2 regions of the Solibacillus sp. FSL R5-0449 genome follow, and region 2 is predicted to be linked to the other one. Evidence: predicted binding sites of a transcription regulator. Region 2 holds the regulator's gene; the other holds the start of a gene.

The links. Region 2 encodes CtsR, which represses protease genes until heat stress. Its sites were predicted from a motif close to ATGGTCAATAAAGGTCAAACA; they were not measured.
Positions count from the first base shown of each region.
Region 1: a site for CtsR is predicted at 6,128-6,148, ahead of clpP (ATP-dependent Clp endopeptidase proteolytic subunit ClpP). Genes of this name have one in related genera too.

Region 1 is NZ_CP150239.1:2,904,860-2,915,778, reverse strand. It holds gene MKY27_RS14605 (tetratricopeptide repeat protein) at 1-41, shown strand, start outside; gene trxB (thioredoxin-disulfide reductase) at 118-1,062, shown strand; gene MKY27_RS14595 (8-oxo-dGTP diphosphatase) at 1,392-1,862, shown strand; gene rapZ (RNase adapter RapZ) at 1,877-2,758, shown strand; gene MKY27_RS14585 (YvcK family protein) at 2,763-3,740, shown strand; gene whiA (DNA-binding protein WhiA) at 3,790-4,731, shown strand; gene MKY27_RS14575 (HPr family phosphocarrier protein) at 4,885-5,142, shown strand; gene clpP (ATP-dependent Clp endopeptidase proteolytic subunit ClpP) at 5,449-6,039, opposite strand; tRNA gene MKY27_RS14565 (tRNA-Arg) at 6,227-6,298, shown strand; gene MKY27_RS14560 (basic amino acid ABC transporter substrate-binding protein) at 7,038-7,817, shown strand; gene MKY27_RS14555 (ABC transporter permease subunit) at 7,848-8,549, shown strand; gene MKY27_RS14550 (amino acid ABC transporter ATP-binding protein) at 8,550-9,272, shown strand; gene MKY27_RS14545 (basic amino acid ABC transporter substrate-binding protein) at 9,476-10,270, shown strand; gene MKY27_RS14540 (Parvovirus coat protein VP1-like protein) at 10,329-10,574, opposite strand; gene MKY27_RS14535 (Zn-dependent hydrolase) at 10,679-10,919, opposite strand, start outside.
Region 2 is NZ_CP150239.1:3,475,904-3,486,822, reverse strand. It holds gene MKY27_RS17495 (aldehyde dehydrogenase family protein) at 1-45, shown strand, start outside; gene MKY27_RS17490 (acyl-CoA thioesterase) at 110-598, shown strand; gene MKY27_RS17485 (globin-coupled sensor protein) at 656-1,969, opposite strand; gene MKY27_RS17480 (DUF4870 domain-containing protein) at 2,468-2,773, shown strand; gene MKY27_RS17475 (CtsR family transcriptional regulator) at 2,976-3,440, shown strand; gene MKY27_RS17470 (UvrB/UvrC motif-containing protein) at 3,453-3,995, shown strand; gene MKY27_RS17465 (protein arginine kinase) at 3,992-5,089, shown strand; gene MKY27_RS17460 (ATP-dependent Clp protease ATP-binding subunit) at 5,086-7,530, shown strand; gene MKY27_RS17455 (leucine-rich repeat protein) at 7,664-9,820, shown strand; gene radA (DNA repair protein RadA) at 9,929-10,919, shown strand, end outside.

The DNA.
Region 1 (10,919 bases), 570 kb from region 2:
ATGATGAGTTATATGAATTTGTACCATCGGACTTTGAATAGGCAGTAAATTTGTATTTACCCAAGCAATCTTATACGATAAAACTATATAAAAGGTATACGCAAGAGGAGGATCTTCATGTCAGAAGAAAAAATTTATGATGTAGTCATTATCGGAGCAGGTCCAGCAGGTATGACTGCTGCGGTATATGCATCACGCGCTAACTTATCAACATTAATGATTGAACGTGGGATTCCCGGCGGACAAATGGCAAATACAGAAGCAGTGGAAAACTACCCTGGTTTCGATACTATTTTAGGGCCTGAGCTATCGACGAAAATGTTTGAGCACGCAAAAAAATTCGGTGCTGAATATGCTTACGGTGATGTAAATGAAATCATCGATGGTGATGAATACAAAATTATCGTTTCAGGTAAAAAACAATATAAAACACGCACAATTATCATTACTACTGGTGCAGAGTACAAAAAACTGGGCATTCCTGGCGAAACAGAGCTTGGCGGCCGCGGTGTAAGTTACTGTGCTGTATGTGATGGCGCATTCTTCAAACAAAAAAACCTGATCGTTATCGGTGGGGGCGACTCTGCTGTTGAAGAAGGTGTTTACTTAACACGCTTTGCGGATAAAGTAACAATCGTACACCGTCGCGATAAGCTTCGTGCACAAAAGATTTTACAAGATCGTGCGTTTGCCAACGAAAAAGTAGACTTCATCTGGAATTCAACTGTGAAAGAAATTCATGAAGTTGACGGTAAAGTAGGCAAAGTGACGTTAGCTTCAACAGTTGACGGTACAGAGTCAGAAATGGAAACAGATGGCGTATTCGTATATGTCGGCATGCTTCCATTAACAGCACCATTTGCTTCACTGAATATTTTAAATGATGCAGGCTATATTGTAACAAATGAAAAAATGGAAACAGCAATTCCTGGTATTTATGCTGCGGGCGATGTTCGCGAAAAAATGCTGCGTCAAATTGTAACAGCTACAGGTGACGGCAGTATTGCAGCTCAATCTGCTCAACATTACGTAGAAGAAATCAAAGAAAAAATAAATCAATAATTCTTTAACATAAATGTAATCATATCGTTACAAAATAAGGGTATACTAAAAGTGGAATTTGTTTTAACCCCCTTATATTTTTATCCTAAGGTTGTTTCAAGCGGTTTACGCTGAAGCAACCTCTTTTTTATGGCTTTCCTGCATAAATGCTGGCATTATAAATGAAACGCTTGCTTTTACTGAATGCATAGGACAAGGTATAATAGAAATAAGCTTTAGAAAAACACAATTCGCTTCACGTATAGCGAAATTGTGTCTTTACTTATGTGGAATTCGTGAAATATTATATATTCACTTATCCATTAAATGAAAAAGTTGAGGTGTTGTGTATGCAACGTATTACAAATTTACTCGCTATTAAAGATGGTCAAGTATTATTGCTGCAAAAGCCGAGAAGAGGCTGGTTTGTGGCACCAGGTGGAAAAATGGAGCCAGGAGAGTCCATCTATGACTCCGCTATACGCGAATTTCAGGAAGAGACGAATTTAACACCAAAAGACGTTCATTTAAAAGGCGTATACACAATGGTTATCAAAAATGGAGATACTGTCGTCGATGAGTGGATGCTGTACACATTTATTGCAACAGATGTTGAAGGAACACCATTTGTCGAAACACGGGAAGGCATTTTAAACTGGTATGAAATTGATCGTTTAAAGGATCTTCCGATGGCAGCAGGTGACCGTACGAATTTATTATTTGCAGCGTTAAATAAAGGTACGCAATATGGTACATTTGAATATACAGAGGATTTTGAGCTGATCAGCGAAAAAATTCAAAACTCGATGGAACAAAACTAGAGGAGATGAAATAAGTGGCAAGTTCGAGCTATACACATGAGTTAGTAATTATTACAGGAATGTCAGGGGCGGGCAAAACGGTAGCCGTTCAAAGTTTTGAGGATTTAGGTTATTACTGTGTAGATAATTTACCTCCGGAGCTTTTAACTACTTTTTTAACGCTAATGAAGGGTTCCGAAAAAAAGATTTCACGTATGGCAGTTGTGATGGATTTACGTGGGAGAGAATTTTTTGGCTCATTGATCGAATCGCTCGACGCACTACTGGATGAAGAAGATATTTTACTCCGTATTTTATTTTTGGAATCCGATGATGCCACATTAGTTCGCCGCTATAAAGAATCACGCCGATCACATCCGCTTGCACCTCAGGGATTACCGCTGGAAGGGATTCAGCTGGAGCGCGAATTGCTCTCTGAAGTAAAAGGGCGCGCCAAATCAATCGTCAATACTTCCAAGTTAAAGCCACGTGAATTACGTGAACGTATCGCCCAGGAGTTCAGCAATATGAGCAGTCCTACGTTTTCATTAAACATTATGTCATTTGGATTTAAGCATGGGCTGCCGATTGATGCTGATTTAGTATTCGATGTTCGTTTTTTAAAAAATCCTTACTATGTTGAAGAGCTGAGACATAAAACAGGGCTACAAACAGAAGTTTCCTCTTACGTATTGGCAACGGAAGAAACACAACAGTTAATTGCCAAACTGACTGACCTGTTCACTTTCATGATTCCCCATTACCGTAATGAAGGCAAATCACAGCTTGTCATCGCTTTCGGCTGTACGGGCGGTCAACATCGCTCTGTTACACTGGCTGAATACTTCGGGAAGCTATTGGCGAAAAATGATCAAGTCATCGTTACACATAGAGATATCAATCATAGGAAGGATTAATGAAATGAAAAAAAAGAGAACAAGAATCGTCGTAATTGGCGGGGGGACAGGCCTTTCTACAATTTTACGCGGTTTGAAGCAGCATCCTTTTGATATAACGGCTATCGTTACGGTTGCTGATGACGGTGGCTCTTCTGGCCGTTTGCGGGATGACTATGATATCCCGCCGCCAGGAGATGTGCGAAATGTAATTGCCGCACTTTCTGACGTAGAGCCGTTAGTCGAGCAAATGTTTCAATACCGCTTTTCCCAATCAAACGATTTAGGCGGTCATTCGCTCGGGAACTTAATGTTGACGGCTTTGACGGAAATTACCGGTGATTTTAACCATGCGATTGCTGAAATGAGCAAAGTACTGAACGTGCACGGAAAGGTCATTCCAGCAGCGAATAAAAAGGTTACGTTACATGCCGAATTGGCGGATGGGTCAGACGTGATAGGCGAGTCGAAAATTCCTTCAGGCCAGGCACCGATTAAACGGGTATACTTGGAGCCAAGTAATCTCAAACCTTTACCTGCTGCAGTTCATGCGATTGAACGGGCAGATTTTATTTTGATTGGACCAGGCAGCCTTTATACGAGCATCATTCCGAATCTATTAGTTAAAGGAATCGGGCAGGCAGTTGTTCGTGCGAAGGGTGAAAAGATTTACATTGCGAATTTAATGACACAGCAAGGTGAAACGAGAAACTTTACTGCGTCGAAACATATTGAGGCGATCCATGAACATGTTGGCGAAGCGTTTATCCAATCGGTACTGATCAATGAAAAGGAGCTGCCTCCTTCGATTTACGAAAATTACCGTGAAGAAAATGCCGAACCTGTAAAGTTTGATATTGAAAGATTGCAAGAAATGGGCATCACTATTATTCCAAAAGAGATTGCCCTTATTGAAAATGGAACAGTACGTCATGATGCGGTAAATCTCGCGGAATGGCTTTGTGAATATACATTACAGAAAAAACAAACAACGCAAGAATAGTAGTATGAAAGAAACACTACATAGTTGCTGGGAAAGGGGGAGCGAATCCATGTCATTTGCATCTGAAACAAAGAAAGAACTGACGCAGGTAGAAGCGGGTGATAGCAGTTTAAAGGCAGAAGTATCTGCCCTGATACGGATGAACGGTTCGTTAAGTTTTGCGAATCGCCAAATAAGCTTGGACGTACAAACAGAAAATGCGGCAATCGCACGTCGGCTTTATACAATTGTGAAGAAGCTTTATCCATATAATGTCGAGTTGCTTGTGCGGAAAAAGATGCGTCTTAAAAAGAACAATGTGTATATATGCCGTGTTCGGGAAGGCGCACGTGAAATTCTTGCGGATTTAGAAATTGTCTCAAATTCATTTGAGTTTAATCATACGATCGCGAAATCTATCATACCGAAAGAGAATGAACGCCGTGCTTATTTACGTGGTGCCTTTTTGGCAGGAGGCTCGGTGAACAATCCGGAAACCTCTTCCTACCATTTGGAGATTTATTCTTTATATAAGGAGCACGGGGAAGCGTTGGCTGAGCTGATGAACCGGTACGACTTAAATGCGAAAACAATCGAACGTAAAAAAGGTTTTGTCACGTATTTAAAAGAAGCCGAAAAAATTTCGGATTTTATGAATTTAGTCGGTGCTGTACAGGCAATGCTAAAGTTTGAGGATGTGCGGATCATTAGAGATATGCGTAACAGTGTAAACCGTATCGTAAACTGTGAAACAGCCAACTTAAACAAAACAATAGGCGCGGCGTTGAGGCAAGTGGAAAATATCCGCTATATTGATAATGCGGTAGGCCTTGATCAGCTGCCGGAAAAACTGCGTGAAATTGCACGCCTTCGTGTGGAATATCAGGACGTGACATTAAAAGAGCTCGGTGAAATGGTTTCAACTGGCGTTGTCAGTAAATCAGGCGTCAATCATCGTCTGCGCAAAATCGATGAAATCGCGGATGCGCTCCGTCGTGGAGAAAGTATTTAACTTCACATAAAGGTGCGGAGCAAGTACATCAAGGTATAAAAGAAAAAATTGGGAACGATTTCATAAAAGATGTTTCCAATTGTTGTTCTTTTCGGACAATTTCGTTAAGATAAACTTAAAGCGATGAACGGTTGTGAAAGGGAGAATTTCAACATGATTGAAAAACAAGTAGAAGTAAAGTTAAAATCGGGCTTACAAGCAAGACAGGCCGCTTTGTTCGTTCAAGAGGCAAATCGTTATAAAGCAGACGTCTTTTTACAAAAGGATACGAAAAAAGTAAATGCAAAGTCGATCATGGGCATTATGAGCCTGGCTGTTGCTAAAGGCACAGTTGTTACATTATGGGCAGACGGCCATGACGAAGAAAAAGCAATCGACGCACTACAACTTCTAATTGAAAAAGCGGATTAAAACAAAAGAGCTAGCATAAAAGTAAAAATTTCATTGGTAAGGAAAAAATCCTTGTTAAGAAACGGATATTTTGGAAAATTGATTGGAATGCAGGGCGACTCCTGCGGGAATAGCGTGACGCCTGAGACTACAGGCTCAGGCCACGCCCGCGGAAAGCGTCCCGGAATGGAAATCAATTTTTACGCACAGCGAAAAAATGCCATTTTTCTCCCAGAGAGAAAAATGGCATTTTTGGATTATGTCTTATATTATTTTTTGAATACAAAAAAGCATACAAGACGAATCTTGTATGCTTGAATGGATCGATTATTTTAATTCGTTACGCTCATAAATTTTGTCGATAAGACCGTACTCTAATGCTTGCTGTGCAGACATGAAGTTGTCACGATCTGTGTCGCGCGCTAACGTTTCGTAATCTTGGCCACTGTTTTCAGCCATGATGCGGTTTAATTTTTCACGTAAGTGTAAAATACGTTTCGCAGCGATTTCGATTTCTGTTGCTTGACCTTGTGCTCCGCCAAGTGGTTGGTGAATCATTACTTCAGCGTTTGGTAATGCAACACGCTTGCCTTTTGCACCAGCAGAAAGCAGGAATGCACCCATTGAAGCAGCCATACCGATACAGATTGTTGAAACATCAGGTTTGATGAAGTTCATCGTATCGTAGATCGCCATACCAGAAGTGATCGAGCCACCTGGTGAGTTGATGTACAGGTAGATGTCTTTATCTGGATCTTCAGCTTCTAAAAATAATAGCTGTGCTACGATAGAGTTTGCAACATTATCGTCAATCCCACTACCTAATAAAATGATGCGGTCTTTAAGTAAACGTGAATAGATGTCATATGCACGTTCGCCGCGGTTTGTTTGTTCAATAACTGTAGGAATTAAGTTCATTGAAAAATCCTCCCTTTGTTAAAGCTTATATTCGATTACTTTTGCTGAAATTGACAAATATTTCAGCTGTAAACCTATCATACACGTATTAGTCAGTTATGGTCAAATATAAACTCTGATTTTTACAGTTGAAAATAAGGGGTTCCATCTGTATAATGAAAAAAGTTGCTCATATACTTATTTATATGTCCTCGTGGTGTAATGGATAACACTTCAGATTCCGGTTCTGAGGCTGGGGGTTCGATTCCCTCCGAGGGCGCTTTCTTTTTTAAAGATTATTGATCAGCATGAAGTAAAAATAATCTTTCTCTTCCATTTTTCTACAGTTTATTTTTGACGCTACACTATAAGTTTCCGAAACCGAACTAATTTAAACGCTCTTCACTTAAAAAAACAAAATTTCTTTATAAAAAAGTACATTTCCTACTTGAATTATATGTAGAAAATTAGTACATTATTAAATGTTGTGTTTTTACAAAACTAGTTAGATAGACCATACTATCATGTCCTTTAGGGGGCACCATTTTACTGTTTTAATATACGTTTCAATATCAATTGTAAAAAAACATCTGAGGTTTTTTTGCAATAGAGAATGAAGTTTTAGTAGGATAGAAGGAATCACTGTACCGGTTCTTTTTATCCTTCATTCGTTCTCTAACTAAATAATAATTTCAAGACTGTATGAGAGGAGCTCCTCTTGTGCGGTCTTTTTTGTTTTAGTAAAAATTCTTTATAGAATTAACATATATTATAAAAAACAGGGAATATATGTAATGGAAAGTGAGGCTTTTTAGAAGGGGGATACAATAATGAAATAGTAAATGATTGAATAAATATTAAATTATATGCAAATAAACCGTCGATTTTGTTATATTAATTCATCATACTGCAATAATAATCAATTTTTTAAAAATTAAATGTTGTATATTAATTGTGGAATTAATATAATTGAACATGTTATTAACAAAAAAACTATTACATCCAGGAGGATATTCATAATGAGTACTAGAAAACTATTTAAATGGGCAGCACCTTTAGCAGCAGCTTCGATGATTTTAACAGCATGTGGAGCAGACGAATCTTCATCAACAGGTGATAAAGAATATAAGAAAATTGTTGCAGGTACGGAAGCTACATATGCACCATTCGAATACTTAGATGATAAAGGCAATGTTGTTGGATTAGATTCAGAGATTTTAGCAGCGATCGGCGAAGAGATGGGCATCGAGACAGAAGTGAAAAATGTAGGCTGGGACTCAATGATGAGCCAAGTAACAAATGGTGAAGTGGATATGGGTGCAGCAGCGATTACAATTACAGATGAGCGTAAACAAACTTATGACTTTACAGATCCTTATTATGAAGCGACGTTATTGATCGTGACAAAAGAAGGTTCGACAGTGGCATCGTTAGAAGATATTAAAGACAAAAAAATCGCGGTGCAAATCAATACGACAGGTCATATCGCAGCTCAGGAACTTCAAGGTGTTGCAAGCTCGAAGATTTTAGCTTATGAAAACTTCTCTGTTGCTCTAACAGAAGTACTGACAGGTGCAGCAGATGCCGCAATCGGTGATAATGCAGTAATTTTAGATTACCTTGAAAACAATCCTGATTCAGGCTTAAAAGCAGTGGAAGATGACTCATTCGAAAAAGATTACTTCGGCTTTATGGTGAAAAAGGGCAACAAAGAGCTATTGGACATTTTAAATGAAGGTCTTCAAAAAATTAAAGACAATGGCAAGCTAGCTGAAATTACAGGTACAGAAATCGAATAAGCTACATTTTAATTTATTGGAGGGTTTCAGATGGATTTTTTTGATTTTTTCCGTTGGGATATAATCTGGAACTACCGTGAACTATATGCAAAAGGACTTTGGGCGACTATTGTTTTAACAGCATGTGGTTATATTGGTGGGATCATATTCGGTCTAGTTTTAGGATTAGGCCAAGTTTCAACAAAAAAGTGGATTTACTGGCCGGCGAAAATCTATGTCGACGTATTCCGTGGTACGCCAATGCTCGTACAATTATTATTAATTCACTTAGCGGTTATTCCGACTATTTTCGGAACATCACAAGGTTGGTGGGTATCGGGTATTGTCGGACTGATTTTAAACAGTGCTGCATATAATGCAGAAATTTTCCGTGCAGGGATCCAGTCGATCGACAAAGGGCAAATGGAAGCTGCAAGGTCTTTAGGATTAACGCAAAGCCAGGCGATGCGCAAAGTTATTTTACCGCAGGCGTTCCGTCGAATGATTCCGCCTTTAGGAAATGAATTTATCGCACTGTTAAAAGATTCTTCACTTGTAACGGTAATCGCCGGAGCCGAAATTTTATACGTAAGTAAAGTAGTAGCCGGAACGTATCAGCGTTTCTGGGAGCCGTATTTATTCGCGGCGTTCCTATACCTTGTATTGACGTATGCTGTAACGAAGCTCATTGCATTTATCGAAAGACGAGTGGATATCAATTACAACCCACGTAAGAAAAAGGAGCGCGCGTAAATGATTAAAGTAGAAAACTTACACAAGCATTTTGGCAAGCTCGAAGTGTTAAAAGGGATCGATTATGAAGTACATGAAAAAGAGGTAGTTTGTGTCATCGGGCCATCTGGTTCTGGGAAATCAACGTTTCTTCGCTGCATGAATTTGCTGGAAGAAGTAACGGATGGGGCAATCTATATAGAAGGTACTAAAATAAATGATCCGAAAACAAATATTAACGAGATCCGTACAGAAGTAGGAATGGTGTTCCAGCAGTTCAACCTATTCCCGCATATGTCGGTCATCGATAATATTACGATGGCGCCAATGCAAATTCGCCAGCTGAACAAGGCGGATGCCGAAAAACTGGCACTGGAGCTATTGGACAAGGTCGGTTTGCGTGAAAAGGCATATAACTATCCGCAGCAGTTATCAGGCGGTCAGCAGCAGCGTGTAGCGATTGCCCGTGCGTTGGCGATGAAGCCGAAAGTGATGCTGTTTGACGAACCGACGTCAGCCCTTGACCCGGAAATGGTGAAAGAGGTTCTGGAAGTAATGAAGAACCTTGCAAAAGAAGGGATGACAATGGTTGTCGTCACACATGAAATGGGCTTCGCACGTGAAGTCGGCGACCGTGTACTGTTTATGGATGGCGGCTATATCGTAGAGCAAGGCCACCCGGATGAAGTATTCGGCAACCCGCAAAACGAACGTACAAAAGCCTTTTTAGGAAAAGTTCTATAAAAGCAGTGGGAACTATCTTCTATTATGATGAATAGTAGAAGGTAGTTTTTTATATTTAGTAGAGAGCACAGATGGTTGGAATGCAGGGGAGGCGACTCCTTGGTGAATCTTTATAACGTAAACTATCAGAAGATTTAGAATTTCGTATTGTGTGGCTTTACTAAAAAATGTATAATCTTAACAAAAATAGAGGGGGTTTTATAATGTTCAAGACGAAGAAATTTTTAATAACAATGCTGCTCATGACATTAACGATCATTTTAGCCGCATGCGGAACATCAGATGATGAAACATCAGGAAGTGCAACAGCCGGAGAAGGTGGCGGTAAAAAGCTGCTAGTCGGAACAGAAGCAACATTTGCACCATTTGAATCAATGAATGACAAAGGTGAGATTGTCGGAATCGATGTGGATATTATGAACGCAATCGGTGAAGAAATCGGTTCGGAAGTCGAATTCCGAAATGTCGGTTGGGAGCCGGTATTCCAACAAATTACGAACGGTGAACTGGACTTAGGTGCATCAGGCATCACAATTACAGAAGAGCGTAAAGAAACGTATGACTTCACAGATCCATATTATGAAGCGTCATTGATGATCGTTGTAAAAGAAGATTCACCAATCGAAACATTGGATGAGTTAAAAGATCAAAAAATCTCGGTTCAAATTAATACAACCGGCCATATTGCCGCACAAAATCTGCAAGGAAAATCAAGCTCAAAAATTTTAGCTTATGAAAACCAGCCAGTTGCATTCCAGGAAGTAATCAATGGTGCAACAGCAGCAGCGATCGGCGATAATGCCGTTGTAATCGAATACTTAAAGAACAATCCGAATTCAGGACTAAAAGCGATCGAATCGGATCAGTTCGAAAAAGAATATTACGGCTTCATGGTGAAAAAAGGGAACAAAGAATTATTAGACCGCTTAAATGAAGGCTTAGCAAAAATTAAAGAAAACGGTAAGTTAGAGGAAATTACAGGTCAGAAGATTGATTAATTAATTGAAAACACAGGCATGAAACCTTTTGAAAAGGAATTCATGCCTGTGTTTTAGTTTATATTAGAAAGTCCTTTAACCGAATTGCTCTAGAAAATAAATTTGCGTCCCTCCCCATTTTCGTTGAGGGGTTTTTGTATTGATTTAAACATTGCTGGAAAATTGCGTCACAATATCGTTTATCATATCCACTTGCATAGCAAGCATCATGGTTCAGACAGCAATTATCTACTTCATTCGTTGGTGCACCAGGTCCAGTGCATCCCGGACCGCAGTAACGGTAACCAGGAAAGCAGAACCCCATTGCAGGACGTCTCATCATCCCACCTCCTTCTAGTAGGTTCCATATATAGTATGTTCACCTAATAAGAAGAGGAGGGCAATTCTATTAATTTCATCATAAAACCATTAGTTTACACTAGCAGACTTTACGGGTGACACCGAAGATTCAGCTACTTTCAATACCGCATTCAGAAGGACATCCGCACCATTTGAACATTCTTCGTAGGAAGTATATTCATCTTCGCGGTGACTATAGCCTTTCGCACTTGGAACGAAAATCATCGTAGAAGGAATGTACTGTGCAATAAATTGTGCATCGTGGCCGGCACCGCTGAACATATGATGGCGTGAGTAGCCTAGTTCATCT
Region 2 (10,919 bases):
ATGACCGATTTAAAATTTATTACAATGAAGTTGAATTATGAATAGTTTGGACTAGCACTTCCATCTTCTGAATAGTAACATGGAGTGTAGTTCAGAAAGGAGGAAGGTTATGAAAAATACTCTGCCGATGAGCTTTTCAAAATCTATCCAGACACGATTAGTACTACCTCCTGATACAAATCATCATCAGTCGATATTCGGAGGAAAAGTGTTAGCATATATTGATGAAATTGCAGCGATTGCAGCAATGAAACATTGCCAAGGCGAAGTCGTTACTGCTTCTTTTGACTCAGTCGATTTCGTATCCTCTGCCTATGCAGGTGATATGATTGAGTTGGAAGCTGTTGTTTCCGGGACAGGCCGTACTTCAATGGAAGTGTATGTACGGGTCGTATCAAGAAATATTAAAACAGGTGCAAAGAAATTAACGACGGAATCTTTCGTAACGATGGTTGCGATTGACGAAAACGGCAAGCCGAAAGAAGTGCCGGGTGTTGAACCAGAAACAGATTTCGAACGCCATTTATTTGAAACAGGCCCGATTCGTCAGGAACATCGAAAACAAAAGCGGGCATTATCAAAAAAACGCCGTGCATAATAAAAGGGATACCAAATGCAAATTAACATTTGGTATCCCTTTAGTATTTAAATAAAATTAATCATGCAGCTCCTGAACAATATGGAGCAATGAATCCGATGAAGTTAATACATTGTTTGTTGTATGTGTTAAACCGGTAATAACAGACGAAATGGCATGAATGTCTTCATTTGTATTTTCATATTGCGTTTTGATACCATGTACGGCTTCTGTGATGGATGTAAAGGAATCCGCCAAGCTTTTTTGTGTATCCACGCTCATTTTTACTTGTTCATCAACACTTGATACAGAATCGGACATTTGTGAAATACTCAGTTCCGTTTCTTTAATTAAATGGGAAACGTTCTGTACCGCATTTTTAGTTTCCTCAGCAAGCTTTCGAACTTCATCAGCTACTACGGCAAATCCTTTTCCGTGTTCACCTGCACGTGCTGCTTCAATAGATGCATTTAATGCAAGCAAGTTTGTCTGATCGGCAATTCCCGTTACTAATCCAACAATCTCGGCAATTTTTTTAGATGATTGACTCAGTTTAACCATTGATGATTCAAGTGTATCCACACGATCTAAAATGTTTGTCATAATAGCTGTTTGGTTAATTAAATAGGTAGTACCTGTCGTTGATTTATTTTCCGTTTCCGCAACAAAATTTAAGCCTTGAGTTGTATTCGAAGCAATTTCTTCAGATTGACTCGCGATTTCCTGTAACGAGGCATTTGTCTGATCACTAATATGCGTTAATTCTTGTGCTGTTTGTTGAATTCGCTCAACAATTCGGGATTTCATTTCCAAACTTTCAGTACTAATGCGCTGTTCTTCTTTTTCATAGGCTTCAATTACAAGCTGCTGCTCGAGGTTGATTAGCTTTGAAAAGGCATCTATAGCTTTAGCCATTTCTCCATTCGACATTTCAATTTTACTGATAAAGTCGATAAACGTTGTCATTAGCGATTGGAATGATGCAATATACCACTTTGATTGCAATCCGATTTTGACATGGACATGCGCAATCGTTTGTCGTTCCTCTATGTATTTAGAATCGATATTACAGTTGAACATCGCTTCTAAATGCTTTGTTAAAGTACCTTTAAGTCGCTCCATTCGAGCTGAGCTTCCTATAATATCTACGAGTTCAGGACTTAAGCTAATTGCACCGTAAAACTTTTCCACCATAACCGGAACTACCTGTTGTGCAAAAGGCTCCAGCTGTTTAATCACGGCTAAATCCTCTTTCGTTAATTTTAGTAATTGAAGCTGTTTATGTAAGTTAGGATAGTTTGAAACATCCAAATTTACTTGCTGACTGTACTCAGCTATATCAAAAAATGGCTTATTTGAAACTTTTGTTGCTCTTGAAAACAGAATACCCATGTTCTTCCTCGTTTCGTATATTTATTAAATAATACTATTTTACTGTTTATATCGGTTAGTATCAGTAATATTTCTATAAAGAATTAAAATTTACAGTAATTTGTATTTAAGGTAAGATAATAACTATTAAAATAGATGCAGTAAATAGTGAAAGGCGTTGTAAAGATGAAGTTTCATAAAGGGCGTTTGAAATTTGTTTTACCTTTGTCCCTAGGGGTGGCGATTGCATCGTATATTATGCTGGTTAATAATTACGCAGAAGTAGGCAGTCGTGACCGCATATTAATAGTTATCGGAGCAACAATCCTAACCGCGGTTATTTCCTACTTTTTATTTCCTCAGGAAGGCGACAACCCGAAGGATAGAGGCCCATACTGATTAAATATCGACGTTATTTAAAAATCTCGAAATAAAATTCGGGATTTTTGTCCTCTCTATGAAACTTTTATGAATATTATCCGTAAATAAGCTAATAAACTAAAGTGAGGTTGATATCAAATGGAATCTAAATGGTCGAAAATCATCATACATGCCAGTGCATTCTTTGCACCATTCCTAGTACCGATTCTGTTTTTCTTAATAAGTTCTGAAGATGAAGTAAAACGTACAGCAATCCAGGCATTGCTTTTCCAGATTGTATTCGGAATTTTAATAGCGATTGCAGGAGTTCTTTCTGTAGTTTTAATTGGTTTACCATTCCTGTTAGTATTTTTGGTCATCTTCTGGATTGCACCGATTATCGGTATTGTAAAAGCATTATCTGATCAGCACTGGAATTATCCAATTGTCGGACGCTGGGTATAATTTATCCTCATTCTGGCAAAGTTCATAAAAGCGGTAAGGTTTGTTTAAAAACACCTTATCGCTTTTTTTACATAAATAGGGATTTATTAATGTAAAAATAGGGAAACCTAAAACAAGAGTGATTAGTTGCATTACAAAAAATAAATGTTGTATATTTAAGTCAAAGATAGTCAAAGTCAGTTGATGAGAGGTGAGAGACAGCATGAGGAATATATCTGACATAATTGAAGGGTATTTGAAGGAAGTTATTGAATTAGAGGGACAGGGACTTATTGAAATAAAGCGTAACGAATTAGCTAAGCAATTTGCCTGCGCTCCTTCTCAAATCAATTACGTTATCAATACACGTTTCACGACCGAGCATGGCTACTATGTAGAGAGTAAGCGGGGTGGTGGCGGTTATATTCGGATTTTGCGTGTAACAATCCACTCTAAGAAAAATTTACTGGACGAAATGGAAACACAAATAGGTAATGCCATTGCTCAGACTAATGCTGAACGTATTATTTTCCGGTTATTGGAAGAGGATATTATTACAGAGCGAGAAGGAAGCATCATGAAAGCCGCTTTAGATCGGGTCACATTACAGGTAGCTTTACCGCTGCGTGATCAGCTAAGAGCACGTATTATGCATGCGATGCTACAAACGATTTCTTTTGAAAAGTAGAGGTGGATTATTATGATATGTGAGCATTGTAAACAGCGTCATGCCAATGTTACCGTTACTCAAGTTCACAATGGGCAAAAAGTAGAACGTCACTACTGTGAAGTATGTGCTACTCAATTTCATCCATTTCAATTTGATGTAAATGAAGAGCCAGCATCTCTTCAGCAGCTTATTTCAAATTGGTTCAATTTTGTACCTGTGAATGCAAAAAAAGAAAGTACGACAACGAATACAAACAGCCCAAAATCCTGCCCTTCCTGCGGGTTTACGTACCGGCAGTTTTTAAAGCAAGGTAAATTTGGATGCGGCCAATGTTACGAAACATTTAGCGAGCAATTACCACAGCTACTTGAACGACTTCAGGCAGGTACTCAGCATGTAGGGTATGTGGAAGAAGGGCCTTCAAAAGAAAAAGTAGAACAACAAATCCAAGAGCTCCGATCATCACTGCAGCAAGCTATTGCGGAAGAGCGTTTTGAAGATGCAGCTTCCATACGTGATGAGGTAAGGGAATTGGAAAGTAAAATAAAACAGGAAGGTGAGGGGAACGCATGAACATCGAGCATTTTTTAACGAATGCCAGTCCCAGCTGGATGCAGCACGAAAGCGATTCAGATATCGTCATTAGCACGCGCATTCGGCTTGCTCGTAATATTGCCAATACTCGATTTCCGATTAGTTTTACAGAACAGGAAGCACAACTGATTGAAGAAAAAATGATGCAGTCATTATTATCTTCGGATAACAATCCATATCAGTTTTCCTATTTCCAAATAAAAGATATGCCGGTTTTACAGCGCCAAATATTAGTGGAAAAACATTTAATCAGCCCGAATTTGGCACGAAGAAAAAAAATTGGATCATTTTTTTTAACAAAAGATGAATCCATTAGCATATTAGTAAATGAAGAGGATCATATTCGCATCCAGAGTCTTATGCAAGGCATGAACTTAAAAGAAGCATTTGATAAGGCTCGTAATATTGACCGCTTCTTAAGTAAGTCAATTACGTATGCATATGAAGACCGCTATGGTTATTTGACAAGTTGCCCAACAAATGTCGGAACAGGACTTCGAGCTTCTGTCATGCTCCATTTACCGGCACTCACAATGATGAAGCAGATGAATCCGTTAATTCAGATGATGACAAGATTAGGAATGGTAGTGCGGGGTATATATGGAGAAGGCAGTGAAAATTTAGGAAATATTTATCAAATATCAAACCAGATTACTTTAGGTAAATCAGAAGAAATGATTTTGCAGGAGCTTCAGGATGTTGTCGAGCAAGTAATCAAAAAAGAAGAACTTGCCCGCAAAAATTTGCTGATGCGTGCCCCTTCCGTGTTGGAAGACCGCCTAAGCCGCTCACTCGGTACTTTGAAGTATGCAAAAATTTTAACGAGTGAAGAAGCCGCAAGCTGTTTATCAAATGTGCGTCTTGGGGTAAGTTTAGGATTATTAGAAACAATTTCCCAGCGTAAACTAAATGAGTGCATGCTTATTATGCAACCTGGACTCATTCAGCAATATATTGGTACTACGTTACAACCGGCTGAGCGCGACATGTATCGTGCGAAGCTGTTGCAAGAAAAGCTAAACGAGCAAGATGAAGCTACAAACAATGGGGAAAAAGGAGAGGATTTTCTATGATGTTTAATCGATTCACACAACGTGCTCAAAAGGTATTACAACTTGCTCAAGAAGAGGCAATTCGTCTTAAGCATAAAGAAATCGGAACTGAACATATTTTACTTGGCTTAATTCGTGAAGGTGGCGGAATTGCCGCTAAAGCATTGGAAGCAATTAATATTAGCCCGCAAATGATTGAAAATGGCATTGAAGAACTCGTTGGAAAAGGAACTGAAGATGTAGGACCTATCGTACATTACACACCACGTGCTAAAAAGGTAATCGAGCTTTCATTGGATGAATCGCGTAAATTAGGGCATGCATATGTTGGAACAGAGCATATTTTATTAGCTTTAATTCGTGAAGGTGAAGGGGTTGCTGCCCGCGTATTGGCCAATACTGGTGTAAGCATCAATAAAGCACGCCAACAAGTTTTACTGTTATTAGGCAATAACGACTCAAATAATAGCGGTAATTCAAGCATGACGCAAACAGTGAATACACCAACTCTTGATAGTTTAGCCCGCGATTTAACAGCGGTAGCACGTGAAGGTTCACTTGACCCGGTTATCGGCCGCTCAAAAGAAATTACACGTGTTGTTGAAGTACTGTCACGCCGTACAAAAAACAACCCGGTACTGATCGGGGAACCTGGTGTAGGTAAAACGGCTATTGCAGAAGGCTTGGCACAACAAATCATCAATAATGAAGTACCGGAAACACTTCGCGATAAACGTGTAATGACGCTTGATATGGGTACAGTTGTAGCTGGTACGAAATATCGTGGGGAATTTGAAGACCGTCTGAAAAAAGTGATGGATGAAATTCGCCAGGCAGGCAATATTATTCTATTTATCGATGAGCTTCATACATTGATCGGTGCAGGTGGCGCGGAAGGTGCAATTGATGCATCGAATATTTTAAAACCATCATTGGCACGTGGCGAACTGCAATGTATCGGTGCGACAACATTGGATGAGTACCGCAAATATATCGAAAAAGACGCCGCATTAGAGCGTCGTTTCCAACCAATCCAAGTTGATGAGCCATCTGTTGAAGAAACAATCCAAATTATTAACGGTTTACGTGACCGCTATGAAGCACATCACCGTGTGAAAATTTCGGATGAAGCGGTAGAAGCGGCTGCGAAATTATCGGATCGCTACATTTCAGATCGTTTCTTACCAGATAAGGCAATTGATTTAATTGATGAGGCTGGTTCAAAAGTGCGCTTACGCTCTTACACTGTTCCACCTAATCTAAAAGAGCTGGAAGATAAGTTGGAAGGCATTCGATCTGAAAAGAATGCTGCCGTTTCAGGTCAGGAGTTTGAAAAAGCTGCTGCATTGCGTGATACAGAGCAGAAGCTGAAACAAGAGCTTGAACAGCTGAAAAAAGAGTGGAAAGAAAAGCAAGGCAAAGAAGAGTCTACAGTATATGTAGACGACATCGCGCAAGTTGTAGCGATGTGGACGGGAATTCCAGTTTCAAAAATCGCTCAGGCAGAATCTGCGAAGTTATTAAACCTTGAAGAAGAATTACACAAACGCGTAGTTGGTCAAGGTGAAGCAGTAGAAGCGATTTCCCGTGCAATCCGCCGTGCCCGTGCAGGCTTAAAAGACCCGAAACGTCCAATTGGTTCATTTATTTTCCTTGGTCCTACAGGTGTCGGTAAAACAGAATTGGCACGAGCACTTGCTGAAGTAATGTTCGGTGATGAAGATGCGATGATCCGTGTAGATATGTCCGAGTACATGGAGAAACATTCGACTTCACGTTTAGTCGGTTCACCTCCAGGTTATGTAGGATTTGACGATGGTGGCCAATTAACAGAAAAAGTCCGCCGCAAACCATATTCGGTTGTACTGTTGGATGAAATCGAAAAAGCACATCCGGATGTGTTCAACATTTTACTGCAAGTGTTGGAAGACGGACGCTTAACGGACTCTAAAGGTCGTGTTGTCGATTTCCGCAATACAGTTGTCATTATGACATCGAATGTTGGGGCAGATGCCCTGAAATACCGCAAACACGTTGGATTCGGTGCTGGTGTAAATGCATCGAAAGATAAAGACATGAAGAGCACAATGCTGGAAGAACTGAAAAAAGCGTTCCGCCCAGAGTTCTTAAACCGTATTGATGAAATGATTGTGTTCCATTCATTAGAAAAGGATCACTTAAAAGAAATCGTATCCTTAATGGCGAACTCTTTAACGAATCGCCTGAAAGAGCAGGATATCGAACTGCAGCTTACAGATGCAGCGCTTGAGAAAATTTCTGAAGAAGGCTATGATCCACAGTATGGTGCGCGTCCATTACGTCGTGCATTACAAAAACATGTGGAAGACCGCTTATCCGAAGAGCTGTTAAAAGGTACATTGGATAAGACGCAAACAGTCGTGCTTGATTATGCAGATGACGAGTTTGTTGTACGTACACAAGAAAAAGTAGCAACAAATTAATGTTAAACAGACGAAGCTGGATATTTCCTGCTTCGTCTTTTTTTGAAAAAATTGTTGGGGAAATGAAACTTTTTTTAAAATAATCCGTCAGTACAGGAATTTAAATTTCTCCAAATAAGGAAGGGTGACTGAAATGAAGAAATTAATAGGGGTATTCTTAGCGGTTGCGTTGATGACCATTTTCGTTGCACCAACAAGCATTAAGGGTAGTACTACAGATCAGCTGAGGTATGAAATTGTTGCAGGTAAGGAAATACATATTTTAGGCTGTAAAAGCGACTGTCCTGAAATATTGAATATCCCGGAGACAATCGAAGGGCTGCCTGTAACAGAAATTGCGGATGAGGCATTTTATATTCAGCGTACAGATTATGCAGATACAGACATAAAACCAACTTATATAAAGCAGGTCACGTTACCGAAAAGTTTAAAGCGAATTGGTCAGCGTGCATTTTACTGGCAAGATTTACAACACGTGATTTTACCTGAAGGGTTAAAGGAAATCGGACATCATGCATTTAGTGAAAATGAACAATTAGCAAATACAACATTGACTATTCCCAAATCGGTTGAAAAAATAGAGCTTCGTATCGGTCAATTTAAAAAAGTTGTATTTCCGTCTCAGTTTACAGATCAAATTGCAAAAACCTCAGGAGATTTTTATTATCAAGTATTCAAAAATAACGGTAAATCTGAAATACGTATTACAGACTACAAACGTCAGACATCGAAGACAACGATAACCGTTCCTGCTAAAATTGATGGTTTACCTGTAACCGAAATTGGCTTTGCGGCATTTTCAGAGGAGAACCGGTTCAATACGACCGATATGGTTTCTCCAGTCCGTACAGTCATATTACCGGATTCCATCAGAAAAATTGATGACTATGCGTTTTATACTTTTACCGGCAGAGAGAATGGAATAGAACTGAAGTTACCCGCTTCGCTGCAAAGCATCGGGAAATATGCATTTTACTATAACAGTATAAAGGGCACATTAACTTTACCGAAATCCCTGAAGACAATTGGGGAAGGGGCATTTATGTTAAACAGAATCTCTGCTGTATCCATCCCGGACAGCCTAACAAAAATTTCGGAAAAAGCTTTTTTTGAAAATGAAATAAAGGCATTAACGATTCCAAAATCAGTAACAGCGATTGAACCATATGCGTTTGCCAACAATCAGCTGTATGAATTGACAATTCCTTCAACAGTTAAAGAGCTGGGTGAGTATGCCTTTAATAGAAATCGACTGAACACCGTGCATATAAAAGGTGATATTAAAGTGATTCCAAGCGACGCCTTTTCTGAAAATCGGATTAGCGAATTATCTTTACCAAAGCGCTTGCAAACAATTGAAGATAACGCTTTTAGATTTAACCTTCTTGAAAATTTAGTTCTGGGAGAAACGGTGACAAAAGTTGAGTCTCATGCTTTTTACGGTAACAAGATAGGCGGGATTACACTGTTTGCGAATAATGCGCATATTGAAGAAGATGCCTTTTCATATAATGAGCTGAATATGATTGATGTAAGAGGAGAGAATGTTATTTTAGGCCGACAATCACATCCGGAACAATCGGAATTGATTGCATATGCTGATTATGAACTGAAAAAACCTTTTACAAATTGGGGAAGTGTCAATAAACAGCCGTTTAAAATTTACTTTTCTAAAAACGGAGAGAAACCGACAGAACCAACACCAACACCAGAACAGCCGCAAGTACCAGTTTTACCAACATTACCTGAAGAAGAACAGCCGATTCCGGCAAAACCGGTAACATTGAAAGATATTAAAGGCAACTGGGCTGAAGAGACAATTATTGAATTTGTCCAAAAAGGTATTGTTTCAGGCTATCCGGATAGTACATTCCGTCCAAATGAGCCAATGAAACGTAAACATGTTGCGGCATTGCTTGCAAAAGTATATGCACTCGAACCGGTAGTACCGGCTGTGACGTTTAAAGATGTATCTGCGAAGCATCCGAATGCGGCCGCAATTACAAAGCTGCAGCGTGCGAATGTAATTCATGGTTCAGATGGATATTTCAATCCGGAAGATACGTTAACACGTGGCCAATTTGCAAAAATTTTAAGTTTAACTATGGGAATAGAAGCGAAGGGGACTGCTACATTCCAAGATGTAAAACCGGATTATTGGGCAGCGGGCTACATTAGTGCTTTGGCAGATCGTAATATCGTTGGTGGAGATCGAGGCAATTACAAGCCTAACGCTCCTGTCACTCGTGCACAATTTGTAGCAATGCTGAAACGGGCTTTACCACAATAACTTTTCATGCAAAACGCTAACCGAAAAAGAAGTTTGCTGCAGATTAGTGGGTATTCGATATTGTTTCGTGTACAATTATAGGAACAAACATTCGAAGGAGCTAGCAAAATGGCAAAAAAGAAGTCTAAATTTATGTGCAGCAGCTGTGGCTATGAAGCGGCAAAATGGATGGGGCGCTGTCCTGGCTGTGGTGAATGGAATACGATGAATGAAGAAGTCGAAGTCATCACAAAAGGGCCGCGTGGTGCGTTCCAGCATTCTACAACGGCGACAAAGGCAACACCGATTATTCATGTGGAAGTACAGGAAGAAACACGTATCGCTACAGAAATGAATGAGTTCAACCGCGTACTTGGGGGCGGTATTGTACCAGGCTCCCTAGTACTAATAGGCGGCGACCCGGGTATTGGGAAATCGACTTTATTACTGCAAGTATCGGCGCTTCTTTCCAATCAGGGAAAACGTGTTTTATATATCTCGGGTGAAGAATCCGTACGTCAGACGAAGCTGCGGGCTGAACGTCTAGGGGTACATACGCCGGAGCTTTATATTTACTCGGAAACGAATCTGGAGTTTTTAAATCAAACAATTGATGAAGTACAACCGAAATTTGTCATTGTCGATTCGATTCAAACGGTTCATCATCCGGAAGTGACAAGCGCACCGGGCAGTGTTTCGCAAGTACGTGAATGTACAGCGGAACTGATGCGTATTGCAAAAACAAAAAACATCGCAATTTTCCTTGTTGGTCACGTTACAAAAGAAGGTCAGATTGCCGGTCCGCGTATTTTGGAACATATGGTAGATACGGTGCTTTACTTTGAAGGGGAACGCCATCATAACCACCGGATTTTACGCAGTCAGAAAAACCGTTTTGGATCTACAAATGAAATTGCGATTTTTGAAATGCTTCACGGGGGGCTAAAAGAAGTATTGAATCCATCCGAACTGTTTTTACAGGAACGATCGCAAGGTGCTCCCGGCTCAACGATCGTTGCATCGATGGAAGGGACACGTCCAATCCTGGTGGAAATACAGTCTCTTGTTACACCAACAAGTTTCAATTATCCGAAGCGTATGGCAACAGGGGTCGATCAAA